Regions from separate parts of the Exiguobacterium sp. LL15 genome, predicted to be linked through region 4. Evidence: riboswitches for the same ligand, from Rfam matches in the RefSeq annotation. Region 4 holds a riboswitch; each other region holds the start of a gene.
The links. A riboswitch is a leader RNA that binds a small molecule or an ion and turns the genes downstream of it on or off. The one in region 4 is predicted to bind S-adenosylmethionine.
Positions count from the first base shown of each region.

Region 1: linked by a shared signal. The riboswitch ahead of NOM72_RS00385 (methionine ABC transporter ATP-binding protein) and the one ahead of NOM72_RS13995 (amino acid permease) in region 4 are both predicted to bind S-adenosylmethionine.
Region 2: linked by a shared signal. The riboswitch ahead of NOM72_RS01190 (methionine ABC transporter ATP-binding protein) and the one ahead of NOM72_RS13995 (amino acid permease) in region 4 are both predicted to bind S-adenosylmethionine.
Region 3: linked by a shared signal. The riboswitch ahead of NOM72_RS12905 (2,3-diketo-5-methylthiopentyl-1-phosphate enolase) and the one ahead of NOM72_RS13995 (amino acid permease) in region 4 are both predicted to bind S-adenosylmethionine.

Region 1 covers NZ_JANFNX010000001.1:65,647-69,495, reverse strand. Annotated here, with positions in the region: gene NOM72_RS00395 (MetQ/NlpA family ABC transporter substrate-binding protein) at 1-260, opposite strand, end outside; gene NOM72_RS00390 (methionine ABC transporter permease) at 280-930, opposite strand; gene NOM72_RS00385 (methionine ABC transporter ATP-binding protein) at 920-1,948, opposite strand; SAM riboswitch class I at 2,035-2,138, opposite strand; SAM riboswitch class I at 2,388-2,489, shown strand; gene NOM72_RS00380 (alpha/beta hydrolase) at 2,557-3,315, shown strand; gene NOM72_RS00375 (thymidine kinase) at 3,397-3,849, opposite strand, start outside.
Region 2 covers NZ_JANFNX010000001.1:256,133-259,981, forward strand. Annotated here, with positions in the region: gene NOM72_RS01185 (methionine ABC transporter permease) at 1-466, opposite strand, end outside; gene NOM72_RS01190 (methionine ABC transporter ATP-binding protein) at 456-1,469, opposite strand; SAM riboswitch class I at 1,554-1,659, opposite strand; gene NOM72_RS01195 (aminotransferase class I/II-fold pyridoxal phosphate-dependent enzyme) at 1,722-2,909, opposite strand; gene NOM72_RS01200 (alpha-glucosidase) at 3,058-3,849, shown strand, end outside.
Region 3 covers NZ_JANFNX010000002.1:300,675-304,523, reverse strand. Annotated here, with positions in the region: gene mtnA (S-methyl-5-thioribose-1-phosphate isomerase) at 1-636, opposite strand, end outside; gene mtnK (S-methyl-5-thioribose kinase) at 633-1,799, opposite strand; SAM riboswitch class I at 1,878-1,981, opposite strand; SAM riboswitch class I at 2,187-2,288, shown strand; gene NOM72_RS12905 (2,3-diketo-5-methylthiopentyl-1-phosphate enolase) at 2,359-3,549, shown strand; gene NOM72_RS12900 (2-hydroxy-3-keto-5-methylthiopentenyl-1-phosphate phosphatase) at 3,546-3,849, shown strand, end outside.
Region 4 covers NZ_JANFNX010000003.1:186,363-190,211, reverse strand. Annotated here, with positions in the region: gene NOM72_RS14005 (GntR family transcriptional regulator) at 1-638, opposite strand, end outside; gene NOM72_RS14000 (ketopantoate reductase family protein) at 821-1,738, shown strand; SAM riboswitch class I at 1,775-1,876, shown strand; gene NOM72_RS13995 (amino acid permease) at 1,954-3,357, shown strand; gene mmuM (homocysteine S-methyltransferase) at 3,332-3,849, shown strand, end outside.

The sequences.
Region 1 (3,849 bases), on a different contig from region 4:
TTGAAGTAGGAAATCGTCTGGAAGGCATTGGCGTCGATCTCGCCCTCAGCCAGTGCCATGTTCGGCTGGACATAATCGGAGAACTTGACGAGCTCGATTTTGATGCCTTCCTTCTCTGCTTTTTTGGCGACATAATCCCAAACTTGTGTGTCTGAACCGCTGACACCGAGCTTGATCGTCTTTTCGTCTTCTCCTGATGCTGCGCACCCGGCAAATAAAATCGTCGTGAGTGTTGCTCCAATTGCTACTGCTTTTTTCATGGCTGAATCGCTCCCTTGATTAATGTCTTCTGATTTTTCGTGCGACGATGTTGCCTGTCGTCTGTAAGCCTTGGACTAAGATGACGAGAATCCCGACCGTGATGATCATGACTTTCGTATCAAACCGTTGATAGCCGTAAGTAATTGCTAAGTCACCCAAACCGCCACCACCGATGGCGCCTGCCATCGCCGATGCCCCGATCAAGCCGACCGTCGCGATCGTTAAGTTCAGGATGAGTGAACCGAGTGCTTCCGGTAGGAGGAAGCGGAAAATCGTTTGAAACGGTGTCGCGCCCATCGCTTCTGCTGCTTCAAGAACGCCTTTATCGACTTCGAGTAAAGAACTCTCGATCAGACGCGCCATGTACGGTGCAGCGTAAAAGACGAGCGGAACGATTGCGGCTTCTGTTCCGATCGATGTCTGAACGATCAAGCGCGTCAACGGGATGATCGCGACGAGTAAGATGATGAACGGAATCGAGCGGAAAATATTGACGATACTGTTGAAGAACGTGAACAACGGAACATTTTCAAGTAACGCTCCTTTTCGCGTGACGACAAGCAGGATACCGAGTGGTAAGCCGATCAAGGTCGAGAATAAGAGTGAGACGGATACCATCGTCATCGTCTGCAAAAATGCTGTCCAAATATCACTGTAGTTAACTAGCATCAGCGAGCACCTCCTCAACGGTTACCTGTGCCTGATCGATGTAGTGTAAGGCACGTTTCACTTCTGTCGTCTCACCGATCAGTTCAACGAGTAATGTGCCGAACGGCGTCTCCTGCAACTCCGTGATGCTACCGTGCAGGATATTGACATCGACGTCGAAGCGTTTTGCGACTTGCGACAAGAGTGGTTGTCCGGTGTGATGTCCAAGGAAGTGAATCTTATAGATTGGATGCGCATTTCGCGACTCGATCAACTGACGAATCGACGCTGGAATCTCGTCATGCATGACGGACCGTACAAAGTTCCGTGCCGTCTCGGTCTGCGGATTTGAAAAGACATCAAAGACCGTTCCTGACTCGATTAGCTTCCCAGCTTCGATGACGGCTACACGATCGCAAATCTCCCGGATGACGCCCATCTCGTGGGTAATCAAAAGAATCGTGATCCCGTACTCTGCATTGATCCGTTTTAATAACTGAAGAATATGATGTGTCGTCTGGGGATCAAGTGCTGACGTCGCTTCGTCACATAAAAGGACGGAAGGTTGCGTCGCGAGTGCCCGGGCGATACCAACGCGCTGTTTCTGCCCACCCGACAATTGATCTGGATAATGATCCGCCTTGTCCGCGAGATCGACGAATTCGAGCAACTCCGTCACCCGACGGCGAATCTCATCTTTCTTGACGCCTGCGAGAACGAGTGGTTTTGCAACGTTCGTAAAGACCGTGTTCGCATTCAATAGATTGAAGTGCTGAAAGATCATTCCAATCCGTTGTTTTGCTTGGCGTAATTTTTTCGGAGACAGTTGCGTTAAATCTTCCCCATCGACCGTCACCGTTCCTGACGTCGGTCGTTCTAACAGATTGACACAGCGGAGCAGTGAACTTTTCCCGGCACCGCTAAAGCCGATGACACCAAAGATTTCGCCTTTCTCGATTGTCAGGTCGACACCGTCGAGCGCTGCAATCGTCTGATCTTTCGTGACGTACGTTTTTTTGACTTGATGAAATGCAATCATTCCGTTTTCCCCCTTCATTCAACAAAAAAGGTCCCTTCTTGAGAAACAAGAAGAGACCTGGATCCGCACAGTGGCAGAATCCACTCCACTCATCTCTCAGACATCTGTCTGATGGAATTGGCACAGTGCTCATAATGAGTCTGTTGCCGAGGTTTCGTAGGGCCAGTCCCTCCACCTCTCTGGATAAGTATTGCGGTATGAAATTCGTATGTGTGTTGTTGCGTTGTTGCTTATGTCGTAAAACTAATTTTTACATTACGGGTCGAAACTTTAAAAGTCAACCAACTTTGCAAAAATAATCCATTTGGCGCATATCGATGGATTTACAAGTTATGAATTAGCTTAATGAACGGATCACGATTCGTCAAGAAAGATTTGACAAGTCATTTTTGGTCGTGCTACCATCGTTTCAATGATTATTCCGACAATTCCAATATGATATTTATCAAGAGTGAACGAGAGACCTGGCTCTATGACTTCACGGCAACCTGCAATTTGTAAGGTGCTCCGACCAGCAAAGCGCGGCTTTGGATGATACGGTGAAAAACTCGTGGGCGTCCAAGCAGTGACGTCGACGAGTTTTTTTCATGAATGGAGGAAAAATAGTAATGATGAACTATCCTGTATTGACTGGTGCTGAAGCGTTTTATTTTCAAGGTGGATCGATCGGCATTCTAATCTGTCATGGTTTTAACGCCACTCCGCAAAGTGTCCGGGACGTCGGTGAGGCATTCGCTGCTGAAGGTTTTACCGTCTATGCCCCGCGCTTACGTGGACATGGAACGAACGTCCGCGAGTTCGAACAATCGACTGCTCGATGTTGGAAGCAAAGCCTGCAAGACGGCTATGAACGTTTACAAGAAACATGCGATCAAGTCTTCGTCATCGGTCAATCGATGGGTGCGACGCTTGCGCTGTCGCTCGCCGCTGACGGGATTCCGTTTGCCGGCATCATTACGATCAATGCCGCACTCTCCGTTCCATCCTATGAATCACTTTCGTTCGAGGACGGTCCAGAGTATTTACCGGAAGGCGCACCGGACATTAAGCGAGCAGCCTTTGAAATCATCTATGATCTTGTTCCGAGCCGTTGTGCGTTCGAACTTGTTCGCCTAATGGATGAAACAAAAGGACGCCTTGGATCGATCCTTCTACCGACATTGATTCTTTACTCAGCGACCGATCACGTCGTTCCACCTTCGAGCTCGGATTATCTGCACCAGCACATCGGAACAAATGATAAACGAAGCTACTGTTTACTGAACTCGTATCACGTTGCGACACTCGATCATGATCAGGATTTGATTGTTCGTGAGACGATTCGCTTTATCGAACAATCGTGTCAGTTTTCGCAAGAAACAGGCTGAATCAAAAAAACAGCTATTCGTTTCCATATGGAAGCAAATAGCTGCTACATCAAAGGACGACCATCATCGGTACGTCTTTTTTTAATTTTCTTGGTGCTGCACCGATTGGAGCGGCTTCGGTTTTCCAGGTACCTCATGGCAATGACGGCAACGTGGCTCATACGATTCCGACGCTCCGACTAGGATGATCGGATCATCATAGTTGGCTGGTTTCCCATCAATCAAACGTTGTGTCCGGGAAGCCGGATCCCCACACGAAAGACAGATGGCTTGTAGTTTCGTCACGAATTCTGCGCGCGCCAGTAATTCAGGCATTTTCCCAAATGGCTCTGCCCGGAAATCTTGATCAAGGCCTGCACAAATGACGCGTTTTCCGTCTTGTGCGAGTGCTTCGATGACTTGTACGATCTCATCATCAAAGAATTGAACTTCATCGATCCCGACGATTTGTGTTTCTTCTGCTACTGCCGCATAAAGATCACGACTCGTCGCCATCGGAATCGCTACGACAGAGTTGCCAACGTGAGAGACAAC
Region 2 (3,849 bases), on a different contig from region 4:
ATGTGATGCCCTGAATGATGCCAGGGAGTGCTTCCGGTAAGAGGACACTGACGATGATCCGCAAGGGTTTCGCCCCACATGCTTCTGCTGCTTCAATCAAACCAGGCGGAATCTCGCGGAGTGATGTTTCGACAAGGCGTGCGAGAAACGGAATCGCTGCGACACTAAGGCTGACGGACGCTGCCGTCGGACCGATTGTATTGTCGAGTAAGAACTTCGTCAACGGAATGAGGGCAACCAGCAAGATGATGAACGGTAGCGACCGGACGATGTTGACGACGAAGTCAAGAACACGGCGGACGGCAAGGTTTTGAAAAAATAATCCGCGGTCGGTGACGAACAAGAGAATTCCGAGCGGAATCCCGACGACCAATGCGAAAGCAAGTGAAATTCCGACCATCCATGCTGTCTCGCCGAGTGCCTTCAAGAGTTCAGGTAACATCGTTTGAATACGATCAAGCCACATCCTGAATCACCTCGAGTGCATGAAGTTCCGTCGCGAGCCAGTCGAGGGCAGGAGCGATTTGATCGGATGATCCCGTCAAGCTGACAATGAGGACACCGAAGGCGACGTCTTGAATATAGTCGACCTTGCCGTGCAAGATACTGACTGAGATATCGTAACGGCGGATCGCTTCTGATAACGTACTCTCACCGGTCTTCTCGCCCGTGAACTGCAAGCGGATGATCTTGCCTGGGGTTGCCTGTAAGATGCGTTCCGGCAATTCGATTTGTAGTGCCGTATCGACGTAATGTTGCGTCACCGGATGCTTAGCTTGACTGAACAAGTCATAGGTTGAGGCGACTTCAACGACTTCACCTTGCGACATGACCGCGACACGATGGCAAATCTGTTTGACGACATCAATCTCATGCGTGATGAGGACGATCGTCAACCCGAGTCGTTCATTCAAATCCTTCAGCAGTTCAAGGATCTGTAGTGTCGTAACGGGGTCAAGAGCGGATGTCGCTTCATCACATAACAAGACGGTCGGATTGTTTGCGAGTGCCCGGGCAATCCCGACGCGCTGTTTCTGCCCACCGCTTAATTGACTCGGGAAGTTCGTCTCAAATCCTTCAAGTCCGACGAGCGAGACGAGTTCGCGAATCCGCTCCGGGAAATCTGCTCGTTTGACGCCAGCGGCCTTGAGCGCAAAAGCGATGTTATCCGCGACGTTGCGCGACTGGATCAATTGGAAATGCTGAAAGATCATTCCTGTCCGCAAGCGAAGTTGACGCAAATCTGTTTTTGACATCCCGCCGAGCGAGACACCGTCGACCTTGACGGTTCCTTGTGTCGGATGCTCGAGCCCGTTGATTAGGCGAAGCAACGTACTTTTACCGGCACCAGACTCGCCAATGATTCCGAAGATTTCTCCTTTTTGAATCGTCAAATCGACATCCCGTAATGCAAAAATCGGGGTCCGATCTCGAACGAACCGTTTTGTAATATGTTTGAATTCAATCATCCGCTCATCTCCTCATACAAAAAAAGTCGCTTTTTCCTAGTAGCGGAGCAACCAGAAAAAAGCGACGAAAGTGTAAGATTTCGTAACTTATCTCTCAGAATGAAAATCATTCTGTAGGATGTGGCACCGTTCCTTACAGGTGGTTGCCGGACGTCGTTGGGCCTAATCCCTCGGTCGCTCTCGATAAGTAGTTATGCTGTTGGGACTTACTTTAACGGAAATGATTCCCATCTGTCAAATGTTTTTTCAGAATTATTCCGCAACAGGTGTCCGGAACAGGTTGAGCGTTCCGATTCGATCGACGGCTTCTTCTAGACGTTCAACGTCAGCAATCAAGCTGATCCGGACGTAGCCTTCACCGTATTCGCCGAAGAAGGATCCAGGGGTCACAGCGACATGTGCTTCGTCAAGTAGATGATCGGTGAAGCTTTGGGACGTATAACCTTCCGGAACAGGAAGCCAGACGAAGAAGGAACCGCCCGGTCGTGGTCCACTCCAACCGATCGCATCGAGTTTTGCGAACAACGCATCGCGTCGTGTTTCATACAAGCGACTTAACTCACGGACGCACGTCTGGTCACTCGTGAGGGCGACGGTCGCCGCATGCTGAATCGGTGTGAAGGCACTGACGTAGAGATGTTCTTGGTACGTTTCGATGCTTGAGATGACGGACGGATTTCCGATGGCAAAGGCAATCCGGAAGCCGGACATGTTGAAGCGTTTCGAGAGTGAGAACAATTCGATCCCGACGTCTTTTGCACCTTCCGTCTGCAAGAAACTTCGCGTCGGACCATCGAAACTGATACCGCCGTATGCTAAGTCATGAACGACACAGATATCATGGGCATCGGCGAAAGCGACTGTCTGTTCGAAGGCTTCTGCCGTCGCGGTCGCACCCGTCGGATTACTCGGATAGTTGAGGAACAACATCCGGGCACGCTCAACGTCCGTCGTATCAAGTAAGTCATAATCCGGCAAGAAATCATTTTTCTCGAGCAACGGAAGCGTAATCGGGTAAGCGCCAGCAAGTGCTGCACCAGACAGGTAATCCGGGTATCCTGGATCCGGGACGATGACACCTTCTCCAGGGTTGACGATCGTCTGCGGTAAGGCGACGATTCCGGCTTTACTGCCGAGGAGAATCGCGACTTCCGTTGCCGGATCGATCGTGACACCGAATTCAGTCGCGTAAAAGTTTGCGACAGCTTGTTTTAGAAAATCATGTCCACGAAATGGTGGATATTGAAGGTTCGTTGGCTCGTCGATGGCTTGTTTTAAGGCATCGAGAATATGTACAGGCGTCGTTTGGTCGGGTGTTCCTTGACCGAGTGTGATGACATCATGTCCGGCAGCTTTTACAGCACCGATTCGGTTCGCAAGTTCAGCGAAGACGGGAGCAGGAAGCCGATCAATGGCGATGGATGGAGCGAAATGTTTCATGGATGAATGCCTCCTTCGTGGTATTGTCGTCAAGGATAACGAATATTCAGTCAAAAGAAAAGAACTTTTTCGAAATTTAAAAAAATTGTCGGATAAACAGGTACAGATAAGTGGAGCGGGAATAAAGAGTAGGGAGAGGAGTGGGAAGATGAAGCGAGCTAACTGGAAAGAGGCAGTCGTCTATCAAGTCTACTGGCGTAGCTTTAAAGATTCGAACGGGGATGGGATCGGTGATTTAAGAGGTGTCATCGAGAAGCTTGATTACATCGCTTCACTTGGTGTCGATGTCGTGTGGCTGAATCCATGTTATCGTTCCCCGGACGTCGATAACGGCTATGATATTGCCGATTATTACGAGATCATGAAAAAAGCGGGAACGATGGGAGATCTCCAGGAGTTGATCACGGCTGCTCATGCCCGTGGATTAAAGATCATTCTCGATTTAGTCGTGAACCATACGAGTGACCAGCATGCCTGGTTCCGTCAGTCATGTGAGCGGATCAACGATAAGGATGACTGGTACATCTGGAAAGACGGCACGAAAGAGACGCCTCCGAACAACTGGCGCTCGTACTTTGCGCCAAGTCCGTGGACGTGGAGTGAAGAGCGCGGGCAGTATTATTTTCATTCCTTCGCCAAAGAACAACCGGACTTGAACTGGGAGCACCCAGCTGTGAGGCAAGCAATCTACGATATGATGAACTGGTGGATTGCTCAAGGGATCGACGGCTTCCGGATGGATGTCATCAACTTGATCAAAAAACGGTCGTTCGAGGATGTCGCCAATCCGTTTGATCTCTCGTACCTTGGGAATCAGCCAGGTGTGCATGACTTCTTGCAGGAGATGCATGCGAATGTTCTCGCTGGTAAAGACTTGTTTACAGTTGGTGAGATTCCGTTCGTCGGTCCAGAAGATGGACTGTTATATGTCAGTGACGAA
Region 3 (3,849 bases), on a different contig from region 4:
CGTGACATCGATGCCGGCACGTTGCAGTTCCCATGTCGTCAATCGTGCTCCCTGCAGTAACGGTCGCGTCTCACTCGCAAAAACGGATAATTCGATGCCGCGTTCTTTTGCGATGTAGAACGGCGCAAGTGCCGTTCCATAAGCAGCGGTCGCAATCGATCCAGCATTACAAATCGTTAGGATCCGGTCGCCTGACTGGAACAATTCCAGTGCATGAATCCCGATTTGACGTGACGTCTGCGCATCCTGGTCGTATAAGGCGACCGTCCGTTTTTCCAACCGTTCGCGAATCTCTTCTACCGACGTCCCGTCTTGAATGATTGGATTCAATTGATCGAGGACATTTCGCAAGTTGACGGCCGTCGGTCGTGTCGCGAGTAACATCGCCGATGTCTCAAGCAAGGCTTGCTTGTAGACCGGAAGCGCCGCTTCAAACCGGTATGCTTCTTGAACGAGCACGAATCCCCCAAATAAACTGATCGCAGGCGCGCCCCGGACACGTAGTTGTTTAATCGCCTCAACCGCTTGCGCGAGATCCGTAATGACTTCATAGTGCTCTTCTTGCGGTAGACGTGTCTGATCGAGAATCGTCAAGACACGATCTTCGTAACGGATACTTTGAACGAATGTAGTCATCGGCTGAGTTCCTCCGTTACGTCAAAGTTTCGTAAATCATCGAATGTCCGGCATTCTGTACGGCGTTTGATTAACGCCGCTCCTAGACGAAGAGCGTGACGTTTCCGCTCTAAGCGTTCCGTCGTTGAATCGATTGATTCTAAATCAGCGACCGGTGCAAGACCAATCGTCCGCCGAATCAATTCGCAACCGGCAAAGCCAAGGGCATCCTGCAAGATCGTGCTCAGTACATCATCGACGAGTCCTGATGCCTGGAACGGTTCGACGGCTTCCCGTTCCCATAATGCACGGAACGTCGAAGCGAACGTCAGCCAGAACGTATCGATATCCTTGATTCGGGCGTCACGTCGTGTAGGGTAATCCGGATATGCCGCGAAGAATAAGTGGGCGATGAACTGTCCGACATCGAATCCAAATGGACCATAAAAGGCGAATTCTGGATCGATGACTTTCGTTTCCGTCGCTGAGGCGAAGATGCTTCCTGTATGTAGATCGCCGTGCAGCAATGCATCTCCTTTCGTGATGAAGAGCGCTTCGAGTTTTGCGACTTCGCGTTTCAACTCATCGTCTGCCCATAGACGTGCCACTTCTTCTTCGAGTCCGGCTTCAATCTCGTTCGTCTCCGCATCATGGAACGGATCCGTGAAGATTAATTTTTCCGTGATGTCGCACAAGTCTGGATTGTAGTACGTTCGGGCGACACGTTTCTTTTCAACCGGACCAAGCGCAAAGTCCGATGTATGGAATAACGTCCGAGCGAGATAAGAACCAATATGTTCCGCAAGCAACGGATACTGTTCACCTGCGAGTAAACCGCTTCGAACGATCGTCAGATGTGAAAGATCTTCCATGACCGTATACGCCTCTTCGTGACTGGCATGAAAGACACGCGGTACGAACGGCACGGCATGCCGTGCAAATTCACGGAGTGCGGATTGCTCGATCCACGCCCGTTCGAGTGATAACGGCCAGCTCTCACCGACGATTTTTGCGTACGGGAGTGCTTGTTTTAGAATCAATCGATGTTCACCTTCTCGAATTCGGAAAACGAGGTTAAGATTCCCATCGCCAATCTCTTCTGCTTCGACGGCTCCGTCGCCAATCAGTCCTAATGTTCGAACACGATCAATCGCGTCCTGTTCTGTGAATGCTTTGTATGTCATATCAGTTTCCCCCTATGTGATACACGAAAAAGCGCCTCTTTTCGTCATCGAAAAGAGGCGCAGGAAAGTCACTGCGTCCTCTTATCTCTCAGACGAAACGTCTGTTGGATGTAGCACCGTGCCCAGTGGTCGGTTGCTGCGGCGTCATCGGGCCAATTCCCTCTGCCAACTCGCGATAAGAGTCGTATGTAGTTGTCGTGTGTGATATTGATTTGAATCTTACGCAATCGACTTCCTCGCTGTCAAATCGAAATCAAGCAGAAACGGACATCATTTTTAAGTCATCTATAGAAAGAGTATTTCCAAAAAAATAAATTTTCTAAAAATAGTTTGACAAGTCACGATTCTCATGTAAAAATTGCAATTAGATTTCACAATTTCATCCAATTCTTATCAAGAGCAGACGGAGGGACAAGCCCTACGATGTCGCAGCAACCGACCTTTTGGCACGGTGCTAATTCTTGCAGCTACTAAGCTGACAGATAAGAGTCCACGTTCGAATCATTCATGGTCTCTTGTCGCTGACGAGAGACCATTTTTTTGTTGAAGGAGGAAAGACATGGCTTATATCACTGCTACTTATCAATTGACTGCCCGTGATCGACTCGAGCAACGCGCTGAACAACTCGCGCTTGGTCTGACAGTCGGTTCTTGGACAGAACTGAATCATCTCGAACAACAACAACTCGCCTCGTTCAAAGGGGAAGTCGTACATACCGAAGAGCGCGATGGCAAAGGATATATCACGATTCGTTATCCGGAACATAACGTGTCGCGCGACTTTTCTGCGATTCTGACGACCGTCTTCGGGAAACTCTCACTCGACGGTGAAATCAAATTAACGGAATTGCTACTACCCGATACATTTACGTCGGACTTTCCAGGTGCGAAATTCGGGATCGAAGGGGTCCGTTCCTTGATCGGTGTCGAAGATCGCCCATTGTTAATGAGCATCTTCAAAGGAGTCATCGGACGCGATTTATCGTTCCTTCGTGATCAACTCGAAGGACAACTCGCTGGTGGGATTGATCTCGTCAAAGACGATGAGATCCTATACGACAATCCGTTGACACCGACGATTGACCGGGCACGAATTGGACGTGAGGTCATCGATGCTCACTTCCACCGGACTGGTAAACGTGCGTTATATGCGATCACACTCAGCGGTCCCGTCTTTACGCTCAAGGATCAAGCCAAGCGATTGATTGACGCTGGAGCGACTGCTTTCTTGCTGAATACCTTCACATACGGACTCGACGTCTTACGCGAACTGGCAAGTGATCCGGAAATCAACGTTCCGATCTTCAATCATCCGGCATATAGCGGTGCGTTGATCGCTAGCCCGAATCACGGAGTCGCAGCCCCTGTCTTACTCGGCACATTACCGCGTGCTGCTGGAGCAGACTTGACGCTATTCCCGTCTCCTTACGGCAATGTCGCTTTACCAAAGGATGTCGCTCGTGGCATCGCGGTCGAAGCGACCCGTCTCGGTCAGACGAAATCGATCTTCCCGGTTCCTTCAGCCGGTATTCATCCTGGACTCGTCGCTCAACTCGTACGGGACTTCGGGATCGATTCCGTCATCAACGCCGGTGGCGGCGTACATGGTCATCCGCAAGGTGCTGCGGCTGGTGTCATTGCTTTCCGTCAGGCACTCGATGCGGCACTCGCAAATGAATCCCTATCGGCGGCAGCATCGCGTCATGAAGAATTACGGATCGCCCTCGACGCTTGGGGGATCAAGTCATGACCGTACGGATTCTCTGTGACTTCGACGGGACAGTGACGACGCAAGATAATATCATCGCACTCATGCAGGCATTTGCGCCAGCGAGTGACTTCGAACCGTTAAAACACGGCGTACTCGACCGGACGCTATCGATTCAGAGTGGTGTCGGGCAAATGTTCGCACTTCTGCCGTCTGACGGGAAAGCAGCCTATCTTGACTTTTTGTTGGAGCGCGCGGTTATTCGCGACGGATTTTCGGAGTTACTGCAGTACAGTCGTCGTCAAGGCATCGATTTTTCGATCGTCAGCGGCGGAATGGACT
Region 4 (3,849 bases):
TTCTGATGCAAGGAAGCGACCATCCGTTCACGATCCCCTGTCTCGATCGCTTCGATGTACAAGGCGTGGTTCGCGAGGATGCGTTCGAAGTCTTCGATGTCTTCCTCGAATCGTACCCGCATCGATAGGAGGATGAAACTTTCCATGACCGGTTTGAGATTTTGCCAAATCATGCTGACATATCCATGATCAATCGAGCGGATGATTGTTTCGTGAAACAGAACGTCCTGGAAGGAGAATTCATCGGCATCCTTGTATTTGATGGCAACTTTCATCATTTCGAGAATTTTACTGAGTTCACGGACGAGTTCTGCCCGTTCGATTTTGACGAGTCGTTCGAAGACGAACGTTTCAATGAGTAGCCGGACATCATAGATTTCCTGAATGTCGCGCTCAGACAAACCGACGACGACCGCTCCCATTCGTTCGAGACGAATCAATTGTTCGGATGCAAGAACCTTTAACGCATCACGGACGGGTGAGCGACTGACTGAAAAATCAGAGGCTAATTTGTTTTCGGATAAAATGGTACCGCTTTCAATCTTTCCTGAAATGATGCGCATCCGTAGCTCGTGTGCGACACGATCTCCAGCGGAAGCTTTTGCTAACCACTTCAAGGGGTATAACAGTTCTGACATGGAATCACCTGATTTCTAAAGTGAGTATACTTGTATACAAGTTAGTATAAACGTTTTTTTCTAAAATGCAAACGCTTAACTTACATTTTAGTGATTCAAGCAGGAATCAGGAAAATGGTTTCCGATATGTTAGGGTGAAGGAGTAAGTAACGAATCGATTAGTTAAAAAGGAGGTAATGCATATGCATGTTTTAGTCGTAGGTGCCGGAGCAGTTGGAGGTTATTTCGGGGGACGTCTTGCTGAGCAAGGGGAACAGGTGACATTCCTTGTTCGTCCGAAGCGCTATGAACAATTACAAAAGACAGGGTTACAGATCACTAGTCCTCATGGTGATGTTATGATCACGCCTCAGTTAGTGACACGAGACATGCGACTGAATCACACATTTGATGTCGTCTTACTTTCGACGAAAGCCTATCACTTGGATGATGTCCTACAGGATCTTGCGCCATTTGTTTCGAGCGAGACGTACATCATTCCTTTGTTGAACGGCATGCAGCATATACGACGGTTAACAGAAGTCTTCGGAGAAGATCGAGTACTGGGCGGGCTTTGCTTCATTGAATCGACGCTTGATGCAGAAGGGCGTATTATACAGACAAGCCCGTCGCATCGGCTATTGTTTGGTTCACGAACCGGTAAACCAACAGCGCGTTTAGAGGAGATTGCAACACGTTTTGCGAAAGCGAAGGCACCGATGGCGTACTCGATGCATATCATGGATGACATGTGGCAAAAGTACCTCTTCATTTCGACATTTGCGGGCGTGACGACACTATTTCGCTCTGCCATCGGTCCAATTCGCAAGGACCCAATTGGTCATCAGATGATTCAAGACGTCATGAAGGAAGCGAAGCAAGCGATGGAAGAACAAGGCGCAGTCTTTAATGACGATGTAGAAGCGGTCTTGCTGAAGCAGATGCATGCAATGGAAGACACGATGAAATCGTCAATGTTACGGGACATGGAAAAGGGTCAGCCCGTCGAAGTGAAACATTTCTTTAGTACGTTGCTCGAAACACGCTCTTCACGTCATCTTCAACTGATTGAATCTAATTTATGGATCTATCAAAAAAATCGGGAAATGCCTGTTGACTGAATTATCTGCATTCTGATATGGTTAGGAACAATTACATACTTATCCAGAGAGGTGGAGGGACTGGCCCTATGAAACCTCAGCAACAGGTCGAAAGATACTGTGCTAATTCCTGCGGGTGCTGCACCCGATCGATAAGATTTCCGAATTGTCGACCGACGCATCCGTGAGGATGCGTTTTTTGTTTGAAATAGGTGGAACGAGGAGGAAATGGATTCATGAAAACGAGCGGAGCATTTCGACGCAAGATGGAATCACGTCATCTGATCATGCTGTCGTTAGGTGGTGTCATTGGAACAGGATTATTTTTAAGTACAGGTTATACGTTGGAACAAGCAGGACGTGTCGGAACGATTTTATCGTATTTGATCGGAGCCGTCGTCGTTTACTTAGTCATGTTAAGTCTCGGTGAACTCGCCGTGCACATGCCGGAAACCGGATCATTCCATAAGTACGCAACGAAGTACATTGGACCCGGCACCGGTTATACAGTAGCCTGGCTCTACTGGCTGACGTGGACGGTCGCCCTTGGTTCAGAATTCACGGCAGCAGGCATTTTGATGCAACGTTGGTTCCCATCGATTCCGGTTTGGGTGTTCAGTGCCTTATTCGCTGCGATGATCCTTGGTATCAACGTCTTGAAGGTTCGCGTGTTCGCTGAAGTCGAGTTTTGGTTCTCCGCCATTAAGGTCGTGACGATTATTGCGTTCATTTTACTTGGTGCGGGAGCGATCGTCGGCTTCATTCCACTGCAAGATGGTAGCCCAGCCCCATTCTTTTCTTCCTTAACGGAAGGTGGATTATTCCCAAATGGTGCTTTCGTCATCTTCATGACGATGCTTGCCGTGAATTTTGCTTACTCGGGAACGGAACTGATCGGTGTCGCAGCGGGTGAAGCAGTCGATCCGAAACGGACGATTCCGCTTGCGATCCGGACGACGATCTTGCGACTCGTCCTCTTCTTCGTCGGTACGATCATCGTGTTAGCCGTCTTATTGCCAACGGATGGGAAAGGTGTACTCGAAAGTCCGTTCGTCGCCGTGTTCGAACGGATCGGAATTCCCTACGCAGCAGACGTGATGAACTTCGTCATTTTGACAGCGATTTTGTCGGCAGCGAACTCTGGACTTTACGCCGCCTCTCGGATGCTCTGGTCGCTTGCGAACGAACGTATGATTCCACGCTTCTTCGCCCAGGTGACACCAAGTGGGGTTCCACTTCGAGCTGTATTGTTCAGCATGCTTGGCGGAGGACTTGCCTTGCTGTCTAGCATCTATGCAGCAGGGAGTGTCTATATCGCGCTCGTCTCGATTTCCGGTCTTGCTGTCGTCGTCGTTTGGATGAGTATCAGCGTTGCCCAGTATCGCTTCCGGAAGCAATTTCTTCGTGAAGGGCATACGGTCGACGAATTGGTCTATCGCACACCACTCTTTCCATTCGTACCGATCGCCGCTTTCGTCGTTTGTTTGATTTCTCTGATTGGTATCGGATTTGATCCGACACAACGAATTGCCTTGTACTGTGGTATTCCATTCATCGTGATCTGTTATATCGTTCATGCGTTCACGAATTCTTCTCAGAAACGGAGTGTTGAAGATGTCCCGAATCAAAAATCCAGTTGATCAACGATTACAGGAAGTTCCCTTTCTCATTTTAGATGGTGCCCTTGCAACCGAACTTGAACAGAAGGGATTCGATCTGAACGACCCGCTTTGGTCAGCACGTCTCTTGATCGAAGCACCGGAACAGATCGAGCGTGTCCATCGTGATTACTTTGAAGTAGGTGCTGATGTCGCCATCACTTCAAGCTATCAAGCAAGTATCGAAGGGTTCAAGCAACGTCATATCACGACAGAGGAAGCACAGGCGCTGATTCGACAAACGGTCACCTTGGCGCAAAACGCACGCACGCGTAGCGGAAAGCGTGACGCATTAATCGCAGGATCAGTGGGTCCTTATGGTGCCTACTTAGCAGATGGTTCTGAGTATCGCGGTCATTATGGGGTGTCAGCAGATGTGCTAGAAGCCTTCCACAGACCACGGATCGAAGCATTGATTGAAGCGGGGGCTGATCTGCTGGCATTTGAGACGATTCCGTCGCTCGAGGAAGCTGT